2 regions of the Paenibacillus hodogayensis genome follow, and region 1 is predicted to be linked to the other one. Evidence: predicted binding sites of a transcription regulator. Region 1 holds the regulator's gene; the other holds the start of a gene.
The links. Region 1 encodes LexA, which represses DNA repair genes until DNA is damaged. Its sites were predicted from a motif close to CGAACATATGTTCG; they were not measured.
Positions count from the first base shown of each region.

Region 2: ABD796_RS28280 (YolD-like family protein) is a predicted target of LexA. The motif match lies at 3,167-3,180, and genes of this name have one in related genera.

Region 1 covers NZ_BAAAYO010000006.1:232,116-240,031, forward strand. Annotated here, with positions in the region: gene metH (methionine synthase) at 1-2,468, opposite strand, end outside; gene ABD796_RS12185 (1,2-dihydroxy-3-keto-5-methylthiopentene dioxygenase) at 2,675-3,217, shown strand; gene ABD796_RS12190 (HAD family hydrolase) at 3,302-4,093, opposite strand; gene ABD796_RS12195 (hypothetical protein) at 4,119-4,631, opposite strand; gene ABD796_RS12200 (DUF896 domain-containing protein) at 4,646-4,852, opposite strand; gene ABD796_RS12205 (LysM peptidoglycan-binding domain-containing protein) at 4,992-5,411, opposite strand; gene lexA (transcriptional repressor LexA) at 5,599-6,219, shown strand; gene ABD796_RS12215 (hypothetical protein) at 6,358-6,540, shown strand; gene glnA (type I glutamate--ammonia ligase) at 6,876-7,916, opposite strand, start outside.
Region 2 covers NZ_BAAAYO010000014.1:30,663-38,578, reverse strand. Annotated here, with positions in the region: gene ABD796_RS28295 (hypothetical protein) at 1-58, shown strand, start outside; gene ABD796_RS28290 (ABC transporter substrate-binding protein) at 106-1,425, shown strand; gene ABD796_RS28285 (PepSY-associated TM helix domain-containing protein) at 1,646-3,022, opposite strand; gene ABD796_RS28280 (YolD-like family protein) at 3,376-3,645, shown strand; gene ABD796_RS28275 (AraC family transcriptional regulator) at 4,017-4,853, opposite strand; gene ABD796_RS28270 (extracellular solute-binding protein) at 5,259-5,639, shown strand; gene ABD796_RS28265 (carbohydrate ABC transporter permease) at 5,632-6,462, shown strand; gene ABD796_RS28260 (carbohydrate binding domain-containing protein) at 6,601-7,916, shown strand, end outside.

The DNA of each region.
Region 1 (7,916 bases):
GCATCCTTCGCATAAAGCACGACGCCGTCGTATTCAGGGGCGATCCGCGTCTTCGTAAACTTCCGCGTCAGAGCTGCGCCTCCAACCAGAATCGGCACCTCGATGCCGGCGGCTTTCAAGTCCTGCGCGGTGATGACCATCTGCTGCGCCGATTTGACGAGCAGTCCGGACAAGCCGATGGCATCCGGCTTTTCTTTGCGGTATGCCTCGATCAGTTGCTCCGGAGGCACCTTGATGCCCAGATTGATAATCTGGTAGCCGTTGTTCGACAGGATGATTTCCACCAAGTTTTTACCGATGTCATGCACGTCGCCCTTGACCGTGGCAAGCAGGATTTTCCCCTTCACGGCGCTTTCCGCACGTTCCATAAACTGCTCCAGATAACCGACGGAAGCTTTCATTACTTCCGCGCTTTGCAGCACCTCGGCGACGATCAGCTCGTTGTTGTTGAACAACCGGCCGACTTCCTCCATCCCTTTCATCAGCGGTCCGTTGATGATTTCGAGCGGCGCATATTTCTGGAGCGCAATCTCCAGATCGGGAATCAGCCCTTCCTTCGTGCCTTCCACGACGTAGGAGCCGAGTCTTTCCTCGAGCGACAGATTGGAGATTTTCTCCTTCTTCTCGACCTTCTTCTCGCGGAAAAAAGCGACAAACTCCGCCAGCGTCTCGTCGTTCGTATTGTAGATGAGCGCTTCGGCAAGCTGCTTCTCCTCGTCGGAAATCGAGGCGTAGCGCTGAAGCTTCTCGGTATTGACGATCGCATAATCAAGACCGACCTTCGTGCAGTGGTACAAATAAACCGAGTTCAGCACTTCCCGGCCGGCCGGCGGCAGACCGAAGGAAATGTTGCTCAAGCCAAGAATCGTTTTGCATTCCGGATATTTTTCCTTGATCATGCGGATGCCTTCGATCGTTTCCACCGCAGAACCGATATACTGGGGATCGCCCGAGCCGATCGGGAACATGTTGGGGTCGAAAATAATATCCTGCGGATCCATGCCGTATTGGCGGGTCAGCAGCTCGTAAGCGCGATCCGCGACTTCCATCTTCGCCTCCCGCGATACGGCCTGGCCCCGCTCGTCGATCAGGATCATGACGACCGACGCGCCGTAACGATGAATAAGCGGGAGGATGCTTTGGAACTTCGTCTCGCCGTCCTCAAGATTAATGGAGTTAATGATTGCTTTGCCCTGCGAATATTTGAGCCCGAGCTCGATAATATGATCGTAAGTCGAGTCGATCATGAGCGGCGCTTTGACCTTTTTGACCACTTGCTGCAAAAACTGCTCCATCGCATAAGCCTCGTCGACATCGGTGTCCTGCAAGTTGATATCGATGACGTGCGCCCCGTTCTTCACTTGCGCTCTGGCGATTTCCGAGCCTTCCTCGAACTTGCCTTCTTTGATCAAGCGTTTGAACTTCAGCGAACCGGAGATGTTCGTCCGTTCCCCGACCATGTAGGGGCGGTTTTCCGCCTCAATATAGACCGTCTCGATACCGGAAACGGCCGACGGGTGCGTGCCGTCCATGGCCCGCGGCGGGAACTCGCTCATCGTCTCGGCGATCGCCCGAATATGGTCCGGCGTCGTGCCGCAGCAGCCGCCGGCGATATTGAGCCAGCCCTGCTCCGCAAAACCGGCCAGTTTCTTGGCAAGCGACGCCGGCGATTCGTGATAATGGCCGTTCTCGTCGGGAAGGCCCGCATTCGGATAACAGCTTACGGCCATGCCTGCCAGTCCAGACAGCGTGCGGATATGGTCCTTCATGAATTCCGGACCGGTGGCGCAGTTCAGGCCGATGGATACCGGCTTCAAATGCTCCAGGGAAATGTAGAACGATTCGATATTTTGACCGGCCAGCGTCGTGCCCATTGGCTCGATCGTACCAGATATCATAATCGGCAAAGTAATGCCAGTCTTCTCGTAAGCGTTGCGAATGCCGATGCTTCCGGCTTTGACATTGAGCGTGTCCTGGGACGTTTCGAGCAGCAGCGCGTCCACGCCCGCTTCGATCAAAGCGACAGCCTGATCGTAGTAGCTCTCCACCAAGTCGTCGAACGTCACCCCGCCGGTTACGGACAATGTCTTCGTAGTCGGTCCCATCGCTCCGGCCACATAGCGGGGCCATTCCGGCGTCGAAAATTTGGCGGCGGCCTCCACGGCCAGCCGGGCGGCGGCCACATTGAGCTCCCAGGCCCTTTCGGGAATATCGTATTCGGCCAGTACGACGCTCGTCGAGCCGAACGTATTCGTCTCCAAGATGTCCGCTCCGGCTTCCAAATAAGCCTCGTGGATTTTGGTCAACACATCCGGCCGGGTTACGGCCAATATCTCGTTGCAGCCGTCCAGCTCCTCCCCGCCGAAATCGTCTGCCGTCAAATTTTCCTGCTGGAGCATCGTGCCCATAGCTCCGTCCAAAATCAATATTTTCTCTTTAAGCCTTTTGGCCAAAGCTGTTTTTTGCATGAGGTCCACCCCTTAGCGATTGCCTTCTCTACGTCTGCACTTTAGTCTACCAGAATACACCGCTTTTCGAAAGAGCGACATTTTCTAGTTTTCTTATCGGAATTTAATAATTTATTTAGACCGATCCATCGACACCTGTTGCTTTTTCGAATATAATACCTATTAATAAGCAATTATTCCTTTACGGAAAGAGGAGAGGGAGCGCTATGGCTGAAATTCGCATCCGCAATACGAACGAACGCATTCAAGGCGAAGACAACGTCAAGTCGTTTTTGGAAAACCAAGAGGTGCTTTACGAGCACTGGAACCCGACCAAGCTTCCTGCCGAACTGCAGGAGAAGTTTGTGTTGTCCGACGAGGAAAAACAGCAAATTTTGAACACGTTCGATGCCGAAATTCGCGATCTCGCCGGCCGCCGCGGTTACAAAACGTGGGATTTGATCGCTTTGTCCGACGCCACCCCGAACCTGAACGAGCTGCTGAAGAAATTCGAGCAGGTGCACACCCATACGGAGGACGAAGTGCGCGCCATTACGGCGGGCAAAGGCATCTTTATCATTAAAGGCAGCGAGGACGTCGGATATTTCGATGTCGAGCTGGAGGCGGGAGACGTCATCTCCGTTCCCGAGAACAAAGCCCACTTCTTCACGCTGATGGAAAACCGCAAAATCGTCGCCGTCCGCCTCTTTATCGAAACCGAAGGCTGGATCGCGCATCCGTACGACGACCCCGCGTTCCAAAAAGCCTGATTTTCATATTGTACGCTACTGGCACGAAACGAGCCCGGCGCTTTCCTCAGGAAAGCGTCGGGCTTTTGTGTAGAGCCGTTTGTGCTATAAACCGGCGAGTCCGCGGATTTGACGCAAGCTGACAATTTCCGTGGCGGGTACGATCTCGTCCGAACGGGATACGCCGTGACGGTTGATCCATACCGACTTCATGCCGACTCCGTTCGCGCCCAGGATGTCCGTGGTCAGCTTGTCTCCGACCATCAAGCCTTGGTCCGGCGAGATGCCGAGCAGCTCCATGGCATGATGGAAGATGGAAGCCGCCGGTTTCCCTTGGCCGAACGAACCGGAAATCACGATATGGTCGAAATAGCCGGCAAGCTCCGGAACCCCGTCCAGCTTCTCCCGCTGCAAATCCGGCGAGCCGTTCGTCAGCAGCAACAGCTGGACCTTCCCTTTCAAATCGTTCAGCACCTCGAACGTTTCTTCATAGACGATCGGCCGCGCTCGGCGCTCCGCCCCGAATCGCTCTCCGAGCTGAAATCCAAGCTCCTCGTCGTCTACCCCGAGCGCCTTGAGCCCTCTCGCCCAAGACGCTTTGCGGTAGCCAGGCGCCAGCTTCTCCAGCTTGCGGAATTCCTCCTGCTCGCCTTGGCTAAACCGGGCCCACAGCCCTTCGAACGGATTGATGCCGATCTGCTTCGTAAACGGAAACGTCTCGTACGATTCGTACAGCGCGCGCGCTTCCCTACGTACGGCTTCCTCCAGCAAGGCCGGATCGAGTCCTTCATACCGCTCGGCGGCGGCGGCGCAGGTCGCCTGAAACGCTTCTTTTACACTGCGGTCGTCCCACAGCAGCGTGTCGTCCAAATCGAACAGGATTGCCTGAATAGCCATGAACCGTTTCTCCCCTTTATCCCCATTAAGCCGCTTCTTCTTTATAAGCGATTCCGTTATGTTCGGCGAACTTCTTCAGCCGCGCAGCAATAGCCGGTATGTCGTACAAGCTCTGAAACTTGGACAATACCCAGCGCGTCCGTTTTCCTTTCAGCTGAATCGCCACGCTCCCGCTCTGCACCGAGATCGATTCGATCTCATCGGCTCCGAACACTTTATCCATGCCCATGCGCCGGGTGGCGAGCTTTTGCTTGCCGATCTTGATATACGGTCTGCGCAAGAAGTACATGACCCCCAGCACCATGTAGCCGAGTACGGTAATCCAGTACAACGACTGCGATTCGTACAGCATGACCGAGACGATTGCGAAGAAGAGCGAACAGGCTACAAGCAGAGCGGGCAAAAACCAGCTTCTTCCCTTGTAGACATCCATTTGCTCCTGTGCCGACACCGATATCGGTGTATGACCGGTTTTCTTCCGGCGGCTGTTAATATCCTTGCTGTTTTTTTGCACCATGCGTTCCCATTTTCGGGACATGCGGCTCCTCCGTTCTAATGAGGCTTTTTATCAGGGCCGGCCCCTTGGTCGCCGTCCACGAATTCGATCGAATCAAGCTGCGCCCGGAGCGACGTTTTGAACGCATCGATATACCGCTTGCGCAATTCGTTGCGTTCTTCCAGCTCTTCGTCCGTCAAGCCGACGGTGTTCGCCTTTTTGGCAAGCTCGTTGATGCGGGCAATCATTTGTTCGGTAATCATGTTCGGCCTCCTTGTGTCGGTTACTTCTACTTTGCATGGTTCCGAGCCGATTGTCAAGGAAAGCGGAGCAAACGCGCAAAAGCCCGGAGCGTGTCCGGGCGGGAATCGATTGCCTTCGATAGGATGGAGAAATATCCGTTTATTGAGGCAGCTGCAGCACCTGGCCGGCGCGAACGGCAGACGAGGACAAGCCGTTAACCTTCTTCAGCTTTTCGATATAAACGCGTATATCCTCGCTCTTCTTGGCGCGGCCCTCCGCAATCGACCATAAGGAGTCGCCAGGCTGAACGACGACATGTTCGTACGTTCGAATAGCCCCAGCCTGCACTTCGCCGTCGCCGATCACGGCGGAAAGCACGGCGGCAATGCCGACGCACAACAGAAGCGCTGCGGCGGCCGCCAGCAGTCGCACCTTGAGGCGGACGACGACCGCCCGGACAGCTTCGAAACGGTTCGAAGACGGACGGGAAACGGTACGAGACCGGCCCGCCGCGGAGCCGGCGGCTGTATGAGTGCTGCGATGGAAATCGCTTGGAATGTACATAAAAGAGTTGGACATTGGAATTACCTCCCCAAACACTTGTTCTGGTATCAGATTAACACGAACGTATATTCGCGTCAATGATTTTCGAACAAGCGTTCGCATGTTCGTATTTTATCGGGAAAAATCGAACTTATGTTTGTACGAACTCCGGTTCTGTGGTATAATTTACCCAATATAACATGTCCGTATTGGAGTGATGATCGTGAGCAAGGTTTCCAATCGCCAACAAGCGATACTCGATTTTATTAAGAACGAAGTGCGCGATAAAGGCTATCCCCCTTCCGTGCGGGAAATCGGCGAAGCCGTAGGGCTTGCGTCCAGCTCCACGGTTCACGGCCATCTGGACCGTCTGGAAAGGAAAGGGCTCATTCGTAGGGACCCGACGAAGCCCCGGGCGATCGAGATATTGGGACATGACGATTCGTTGTCCGCCTTCTCTTTCTCTATCGCGCGCGTCCCGCTCATCGGGAAAGTTACCGCCGGGGTGCCGATTACGGCAACCGAGAACATCGAGGAATATTTCCCGCTTCCCAGCCACTTCGTAGGCGATCATAACGTCTTCATGCTGCGGGTTGTCGGAGAAAGCATGATCGATGCCGGCATTCACCATAACGATTACGTCATTGTCAAGCAGCAGCCGACCGCGAACAACGGAGATATCGTCGTGGCGATGACCGAGGACGACGAAGCGACCGTGAAGACGTTCTACCGGGAACGCGACCATATCCGGCTCCAGCCGGAAAACCCGGCCATGGACCCGATCCGGCTTCGTAACGTCACCATTCTCGGCAAAGTGATCGGCCTGTTCCGCGATATTCATTGAGACAACAGCAAGCAGCCCTCCGCATCGAATCGGGAGGGCTGTTTTTATATGGATGGAAGCCTGCGGGTTCGTTCCCACAACACCGCGGACTCTTTCCAACTAAAAAATCCCCTGCCATAAGCATGGCAGGGGGTACTGATGTACAGCGGGCTGCGATTAAATAAACGCTCTCGAAATGATTACCAGAAGGATGAAGAGAACAAGGATAACGCCCGTACTCGTCCACAGCCCGCCGCCTCCGCAGCTGAAGCCGCCGCCGAATCCACCAACATCAGACATTTTGTCACCTACCTTCTTTTTAACTACAATCACATAGTATGAGCGAAAATCGAAATGGTTTGGACGAATGCCCTATACGGATAGGAGCCCTATCGTTCGCAGCACAAAATGTTAGCCAGAAATAGCCTTCCTTTGGTTACGGTATTACGAATTTACGACGTCGAAGCGATCATGTCTGCCTCGTCCAAGTGAAAAAAAGCGCCTCCGTAGCGTGGAGGCACTTTTTTCAAGGGCTGCTTAATTTAGTTCGAGTCTCGCGATTCGAAAGGAACAATGGTGGTGGCATTCAGGGGCCCCACCTGCGACAGGTCTTGAATGCGGTAGCATGCCCCAAAAGGATCCCCCCGCTATTGCTTATGCGATAAAGGTTTCCGCTCTTAGTACAACGTCATGTACTGATCGCGTTCCCAAGCGTGAATCTGGGTGCGGTACATGTCCCACTCGATTTCCTTAAGCTCTACGAAGTGAGAAAGCGCGTGCTCGCCGAGGGCGTCGCAGATCACTTCGTCGCTCAGCAGCTCGATCAGCGCTTCGCGAAGATCGGCCGGCAAGCTCGGAATGCCTTGATCTTCCCGCTCTTCTTCGGTCATGACATAGATATTGCGGTCGACCGGGGCCGGCAGCACCGTTTTGTTCTGAATGCCGTCCAAGCCGGCCTTCAGCATAACCGCAAGCGCCAGGTAAGGGTTGGCCGCCGGATCGGGGTTGCGCACCTCTACGCGGGTGCTTAAGCCGCGGGAAGCCGGTATCCGGATCATCGGACTGCGATTGCTCGCCGACCATGCTACGTAGCACGGGGCTTCATAGCCGGGAACAAGCCGTTTGTACGAATTGACGGTCGGGTTTGTGATCGCTGCGAACGCGCGGGCATGCTTGAGCACCCCTGCCATATAATGGCGGGCCGTTTCGCTCAATCCGAGCTTGTCGCTGTCGTCGAAAAATGAATTCGTGCTGCCCTGGAACAGCGATTGATGGCAGTGCATGCCCGAGCCGTTGACGCCGAACAGCGGCTTAGGCATGAAGGTTGCATGCAGGCCGTGCTGTCTGGCGATCGTCTTCACGACGAGCTTGAACGTCTGAATCTGGTCGGCCGCCTTGATGGCGTCCGCATACTTAAAATCGATTTCGTGCTGGCCCGGAGCAACTTCGTGATGGGAGGCTTCGATTTCAAAGCCCATCTCCTCCAGAGTCAACACGATTTCGCGGCGACAGTTCTCGCCGAGATCGGTAGGCGCCAAGTCGAAGTAACCGCCTTGGTCGTTCAGCTCCGTTGTCGGATTACCCTTCTCGTCGGTCTTGAACAGGAAAAATTCCGGCTCCGGACCAACGTTCATGGCCGTATAGCCCATATCCTCCGCTTCCTTCAACGCCCGCTTCAGAATGCCGCGCGGATCGCCAGGGAACGGACGGCCGTCCGG
Region 2 (7,916 bases), on a different contig from region 1:
AGAAGAAGCGGAGCATACGGAAGCTCGCTCATGCACAAAAGCCAAGTCCGCGGAGTAGAGGAGATAAGGCAAGCGGTCATCCAATGAACGGGGAGGTCATCGGAAATGTCGAATCAACGAAGCAGCGCAATATTCTGCTGGGTGGTCGGGTTCATGGTTGCATGCATATTGCTGTCGGGTTGCAGCCGGGATACGGCCAAATCGCCTGACGGCGGATCCGCGTCCGAAAAGGAGCCTGTCGAATTGACGATCTACTATTTCTGGTCGAGGTCTTACGAGGATTTTATGGCGCTCTACGGAAATGATATCGTACGCAAATACCCTCATTTCAAAATCAACTGGATCCAGAACACCAAAGGCAATTCGCCGTCGGAGGTGATTGCATCGGGTGTCAACATTGATATGTATTACAGTACGGTAGACAATCTGGCCAATTTGATGGATTTGGGCATTGACCCTGATCTATCCGATCTCATCAAGAAATACAATACGAATCTGAACGAATTTGAGCCGACAATAGTCGATTTCATGCAGCGGATCGAGCCAGGCAAATTTGTCGGCATTCCATTCGCCACGCAAACGCTGTCCCTGCTGTACAATAAGGATATTTTCGATAAATTTGGCTTTCCGTATTTGTCTGACGGCTTGACTTGGGACCAGTTGTATACAGCGGCCAGATCGCTGACTCGCATAGAAGGCGGGGCGCTTTACCGGGGGTACGCCGAGTCATGGTATCCGAACCAACTGGCACTGAATCAGTCATCGCTTCCCTTGATCGATTCGGGGACGAACCGAGCGATGTTCGATACGGATCCATGGAAGAAATTTCTGAACAATTTCATCCGATTTTATCAAGTTCCCGGATATGAGCCTAACCCCGAGATATTGACGGGCGGTGCCCCGGCTGCGGCTTTCGTACGCGATCAGAACATCGCCATCACGGTCAGGAATAACAGCGATTTTCCGAGAAAAAGCGCAGGCGTGAATTTGAATTGGGATGCAGCAACTTATCCGGTGTTGACCGCAGCGGCTTCGGAAGCGGGGCCCCAGCCGCAGGTTATATTCTGGACGATACCGAAGAATGCCAAACATAGGGAAGCGGCGTTTCTGGCCGCAACGGCAACGGCCTCCCATGATGTGCAGTTGAAAGGCTCGCGCAATGGTTTGCCGTCCGTGCTGCGCGATCCCGGCATCCGCGAGGCGTTCGGCGCAGACGTACCCGACCTGCAGGGGAAAAATGCCAAGGCTTTGATTCCGAAGCGATATGCGTCCATCATCCCTCCAACCCGGTTTAACGGCATAGCGACATCCGCCATTAGCGACGCCTTCCAGAAGGTTGTGCTCGGAGAGACCGATCTCAATTCCGCGTTTCGCGAAGCGGTCGAAGCGGTGGACAAACAAATCAACGCCAAGTTGGGCAGATAGCATTGTCATGATCGTAGTTCACCTGTGTCAGGCTCGGCTTATGCAACTTCCTGGCACAAAGCCGGCGAAAGTTTGGCGTGGAGTGCCGGCCGTACTTGATAATTTCGCTAAAAAGCAGACGAATACATGCTGCTAGAGTCTAATAGGGGTTAGTTCCAATGACCAAAAAAGCCAAGCAGATGTCCAATCTGATTGGCTTTTGTTGGGATAAAGCACTTAATTAATTTGTAAGGCTTATTTTGTTTCCTTTTCCTCTTTTACACCATGTGATCAGGCATTCGATCATCACGACGACAAGTAACGAAATGCCGAACAACGGCATTACCATTCCCAAGATTGCCATGAAAGCGATAAAGCCGATCGAAATTTTGTTTGAATGAACGGGCGGCGCCGACAACAAGCTTTTTCTCTTGCGGGCAAGCCAGGTTTTGAACCCCCAGAATATGACGAGCAAAAATGCGAGACATACAATGAAATTTAAAGTTTTATTCATCCATCCGAACAAATGGCCTTCATGCAGCGGAATTCCCCACGTAAACCATTTGGCTAAAATGCCGTAATCGTCATAAACGACTTCCGATATCGGTTTGCCGCTATATGGATCAAAATAAGTCGTAATTTCCTGGTAAGGACTAACGTCAAGTCCCGTTATCCCTGTGTTGCTTGATTTCGAAACCGTAAAAACGCTGTTATTCCCAGACGGGTAAATGATAGAATAAGGCTTGGAAATGCGATGGTTATCGATTTCGCTCATGAGCTGCCGAACCGTAATCATGCTGCTGTTATGCTTCATGCCCTCCATACCGGCCATATCATGATGCCCAGCATGGCTGCTTGTTGATTCCGGCGTTTCATTTTTGCGCGTGGCCCAAGGAATTTCGCTCATATCCGAGATTGGCGGATTTTGCTTCAAAAGGGGGAAACCGATGGAAGGCTTGTTTTGAGCCGCCGAATAGATGAAATTTCCCATAAAGGCTGACCACGGCAGCCCTGTGAATATAACAATAATCATCGGTATCGCAATAATCGTCCCGATTAACGCGTGCCATTTTAAGCTTTTTTGCCGTTTGTTCGGATTTTGCATTCTTTTTAATGCGTGACTTCTAAATGTCATATAGATGCCGGAAAGGAGCAGGAATATCGCCCAACAAGCCGCCAGCTCTACGAGATAATTCACTACTGTTCCGCCAACAAACAGGGAGCTGTGCACGTTTCGCATGACATTGGAAAAGGTGTACTTGGCATTTTGGCTGCCAACGATCTGATAGTTCTGATCAAGAAATACGTATTTTTGATCTCCATCCGGACGGGTCATCGTCAATCGGGTATTGTAAGAATCCTTTAATACAATGACTTTCGATACGGAGTAATTTTTGTGCGCCTCTGTTGCTTTCTTGATTCCCTCATCAATGGTCGACTGTTCCGTTTGGCCGCTGTTTCCGAAAAAGTTCTTTTTATAAAAATGATTTTCGACATTGGTATAAAACAAATAGCCGATACCGCTCAATGTCAATGTGATCAGCAATGGCGTTATAAACAACGCAGCATAAAAGTGCCATCTCCATAAGCGATTATAGTTGTTTTTTGTTATCTCCATCCTTTAACCCCCGACCTCTAATTTTTACACCATGGCATGGTTTGGTTTATGAGGAACTTCTCCTTGTCTGGATGTCGTACTCATTATACCGACACCTCTATTTAGGACGAATGACTCGATGGGGCTACTGAAGTGAAAGTATTTTGAACAACTATTTGGATGAATCGTCATCCCAGGCGGCGTATCGTCCCGCAACCTGGATCTAAGTCCTCGCGGAAGTCGCTCGTTGATTGCCGGTGCCGTCACCTTAGTTTCTCCGGGTCAAGCAGAACGGGGTTTGAGTAAAGTGTGGGTTCTCTCCACAATTCGTCAATGTTACAATGGGAACGAATGTTCTTAAGGGGGTGTTTGGATTGACCGGAATTCCGAAGCCAAAAAAGAAATATGATGTCAAACGGCCAACACGCGATGAATTTGCATTGGAAGAACTCGCCAACCAGTTAAATGAAGCGAAGTCTGAAAGCGCGGAAGTGTTGCTGACGGTATGGGGGATGGAGTTGCCTGTTCGTGGTCGAATAGAGAATATGGATTCTCGTACCGGTAAGGTGCACATCCAAAAAGATGGACAAACTACCAAAGTCACATTCATGGATATAATGAAGGTCGAGAATCACAGAGATTAAACTTCCCGATAAAATGGTCGGATGACAAGAACATAGTCCAATGGGGCTGTCCCAAAAGTGTTCGCATGACATGGGGACGTCCCAATTTCCACACGAAAGGACCTCAAATTCCACTGTAAAGTGGGGGATGAGGTCCTTTTTCTCAAGGAAAATTGGTTCTAAGTGGGGCTCAAAAAATCGCAAAATGACCTTTGGGACAGCCCCATTTTTTAATCGATGCCGGAACACTGACTGGTTTTACGGTGCGGCTCTTAAGTTAAATGCGGAAGCGTGGAACGATCATAAACGATGATGAATGGTGGCTGGAGCGAATGACAAGGGGGTCTGACCGCGATATGCTGCGGTTTGAGACTAATTTGGGGCAAACATCGTTACTGATCTATGCGTTCTTCACCAGAGCTTATTTTTCGCCATGTTGTGGGTGTTAATTTGTGATTCTTTTTAAATGCCTTAAAAAAATTCACAGGATCAGAATATCCAAGAGCATCGGAAACATCTGCTAGTGTTAGAGATGATTTGAGCAGCATGTCTTTTGCAAGGGTCATTTTATAATTGACGATATACTGTTGAGGAGTGATATTTAGGTGCTTTTTGAAAATTTGGGTTAAGTAGCTGCGATCTATTCCGATATGCTTTGCAATATTACTTACATCTATAGGGGGTATCTGAGCGGAATGAATGTAAGATATCGCTTGATTTATATAGATTTCTGACATCGCTACGGTTCTTTCCGTATTGGCGCGCAGCTGCAAGAGTGTATCCGAAAACTCCCAGAGGCGAGCCAGAATCATTTGATAAGAGATATTTTCTTGCTTTGAAGCATCAAGTATTCCCATTAAGGCTTTACCGAGAGGTTGTGAAGTCGAGTCGGTAATGATGGGGGACGACATGGTGATTTTTGATGCATTATAAATTTCGGGAACGGAGGCCCCGGCAAACTCGATCCATCCGTACTCCCAAGGATCAATACCATCTGCTACATGAGAGGCGGTTTGGTAAGGAAACATAACAAATGCCTGTCCGGGCATCAATGTGTAAGTGGAGGTTTTTCCGGTAAAAACACCGCTGCCCTTATAAATATAATGAATTATAGTGTTAAAAGGAGTAAAGGATGGAGCGTTATTCGGTTTACAGCATTCATACCCCATTTGAATAGGGATAAGCTCGGAAAAGCGGAAGTGTTTGACCGCACAAAATTGGTATTTCATATAGAATGATACCTCCTTCCATTAATCCATTCGATTCCCATTAATATCTCACATTAGGATAGTAATATCCAGCAAAAAAACATATATAGGAAGGAAGAAATCCTATATCATGAAACTATAAATCGGCAGCGCATTCACCCTGATCCATGTTTTGCAGCTGAACCGCGGAAAAAAATATAGTCTTGTTTTGGCAGAAAAAATAAAACCATGTTTTGGAATCCTTGTTTGAAATACGTCGAAAGACGATTTCCTATGAAGCTCGCATTAATGGAGGGGATAACCGTGAACAAAAAGAGTTTTTTGGTATTGGCTGGAATGATAGCGCTTACAATATCAGAGTGTTCGACATCCAAGGATGGCGATAAGTCGGGAGGTACGGGGGCAAGCCCGTCGGGGCCGAAAAACGTGACGCTCAAAATTGGTTTGCCCGGGGCTTATGATGTGACGAAAAAAGAAATTATCGATGGTTTTGCGGCCAAATTTCCGAATATCAAAGTTGAAGTTCAAGACGCTCCGTGGGGAGACTTCGTGACGAAGATCGCTACCCAAATCGCCGGCGGCATGACCCCTGACGTCTGGCTGCAGGAGAACGCGGTCATTCTCGGCTATGGCAAGCGGGGTGTAGCGGAAGACTTGTCATCCTATATCAAGCTGATTTTCCGGGATGCATTCCAGCAATTCAAGATGGGGCCGGCTTCCGCAGCCGCTTGGGCGCTGTTCGTCATTATTTTGACCATTACGCTCTTCCAGCGATACTTCGAGAGAAGGTGGGTGCACTATGTTTGATTCTCGCACAATCGGCAAAACCGCATCCTCCCTAGTACTGTATCTCGGCGCGCTGCTCATGCTGTTTCCGTTTATCTGGATGGTGTCCACCTCGCTGAAAACGACAGGAGCGGTCGGACAATTGCCGCCTCGGCTCATTCCCGATCCGATCAGCTGGGAAAATTACAAAATCGTCTGGGAGAAAGTCAATTTCGGCCGATATACCCTGAACAGCATGTTTCTCGTGATAGTGGACATGGTCGGTACACTGCTATCCTGTTCGCTGGTCGCGTTTGGCCTGGCCATGTACAATTTCAAGCTGCGCAAGCCCCTGTATATCGCCATGCTGGCGACGCTGATGATTCCGTTTCAAGTCACGCTCATTCCAAGCTACTTCATCTGGAAGTCGTTCCATATGCTCGATTCGTACTACCCATTGATTATTCCGAATTTTCTCGGAGGGGCGTTCGGCATCTTCCTCATGCATCAATTCATTAAATCGCTCCCCAAGGAGCTATATGAAGCCGCCGTCGTCGACGGGTACAGCCCCATGGGGGTTTTCTGGAAAATATACTTGCCTTTGTGCAAGCCAGCCTTGTCCGCGCTCGGCGTCTTTACGTTCATGGGCGCGTGGAATAACACGATCGGGCCGCTCATCTATTTACAGAACAAAAAACTGTATACGTTGCCTATCGGTCTGCTGTATTTGAAGAACGATACGGAGGTCAGCACGTCGCTCTTGATGGCCGGTGCCGTTATCGTGACCGTTCCGGCCGTAATCGTCTACTTGATCGCCCAGAAGCAGTTCATGCAAGGAATCGCGTCAACGGGGTTGAAGGGATGATTGTGTATCCCTACTAAACTCACTGTCCCGACACGATTGTGAAAGGAGGGGGTTCCTTTGTAACTTGCTGCGAACATAGAAAGTCTCCTGCCCGTCATGTTTTCCTGCTTTTCCAAAAAGAAGCGTGGAGGATGAATTATGTACTTGTACAGGAAATCCCGGTTATCCTTATTGTTATCCCTCTGTTTAATGCTTCAACTGATCGCCGCTGTTAACGCACCGACAGCAGCCGCTTCGGCCGGCAATCTTGTCGCAAATCCCGGCTTCGAGGATGTGACAGGAAGCGTCCCCGCTCAATGGACCGTTATCGGCAATGTGTGGGGCGATGCGATCAAGGCGGCTCCGGAAGCGGCGCATACGGGGAATTACGGCATCTCGATTCAAACGAGCACAGGGAACAATCCATGGGTAGCGATCCCTATTCTGGTGGAAGAAGGGGCTACGTACAGCATCACGACCTGGTTTAAATCGGTCGGGGTCAGCGGAAATCCAGGCTACAAAATTGAATTTTTCAAAGGAATCGATAAAACGGTCGAAAACTGGGTATCCGGCTATACTTACAAAGCAGCAGGTTCCAAAAACGATGGCCAGTGGCATGAGCTGGATTATACCATTCAGGCACCGCCTGGAGCCGTCTACATGTACGTGTACTTGCGGTTGTACGGAACGGGGACCGTTTACTTTGACGACACGTCCGCCCTCAAGACGAAAGATAAGCCGCAGCTTGTCGTGGAGCCGTCTCACACGTATTACTATCCTGACGTTACGAGCGGAAGCGCCGCGCTGAAGCTTGAACCGTCCGACGGCAGCATGGCGGGCAAAACCGTCGACGTCCAAATCATCGACGAGGCTTCCGGCGAGGCGATATTCGTACAGAACGGCATCAAGGCCGCCGAATCGTTGAGCGTTGCCTTCTCTACGTACGAAATGGCATTGGAGCAGCCGTACCGATTGGAGGCGGAGCTGAAGAACGGGGCGGGGCAGCTGATCGAAAAGCAGGAACGCACAATATACCGTTGGGCGCGTCCGGCCTCCATTCCACTGAACGGTCCGATCCTCGTTGACGGGGAGCCCTTCTTCCCGGTTATCGCATATCATGCCACCGCGGCGGATTATCCTTACTTGAAGCAGATCGGGGTCAATACGGTCCAAGGCACGAACACGAATAGCGAGGCTGCCCTGCAATCGATGCTGGATACGGCTCAGGCGAACGGGCTGAAAATGCTCGTCACGCTATATTACGATATGAGGGTCAAGGAAAACTTCGAGCTGACCCGGCAATTCGTGACGAAATTCAAAAACCATCCGGCCGTTCTCGGCTATATGATTATGGACGAACCGAGCTTGTATGGCATTCCGCAGTCGGAGCTGCTGGACGCCTACAAATTGATTCGATCCATCGATCCGGTTCATCCGACTTATATGGTCGAAGCCGATTCGAATTCTTATCACAA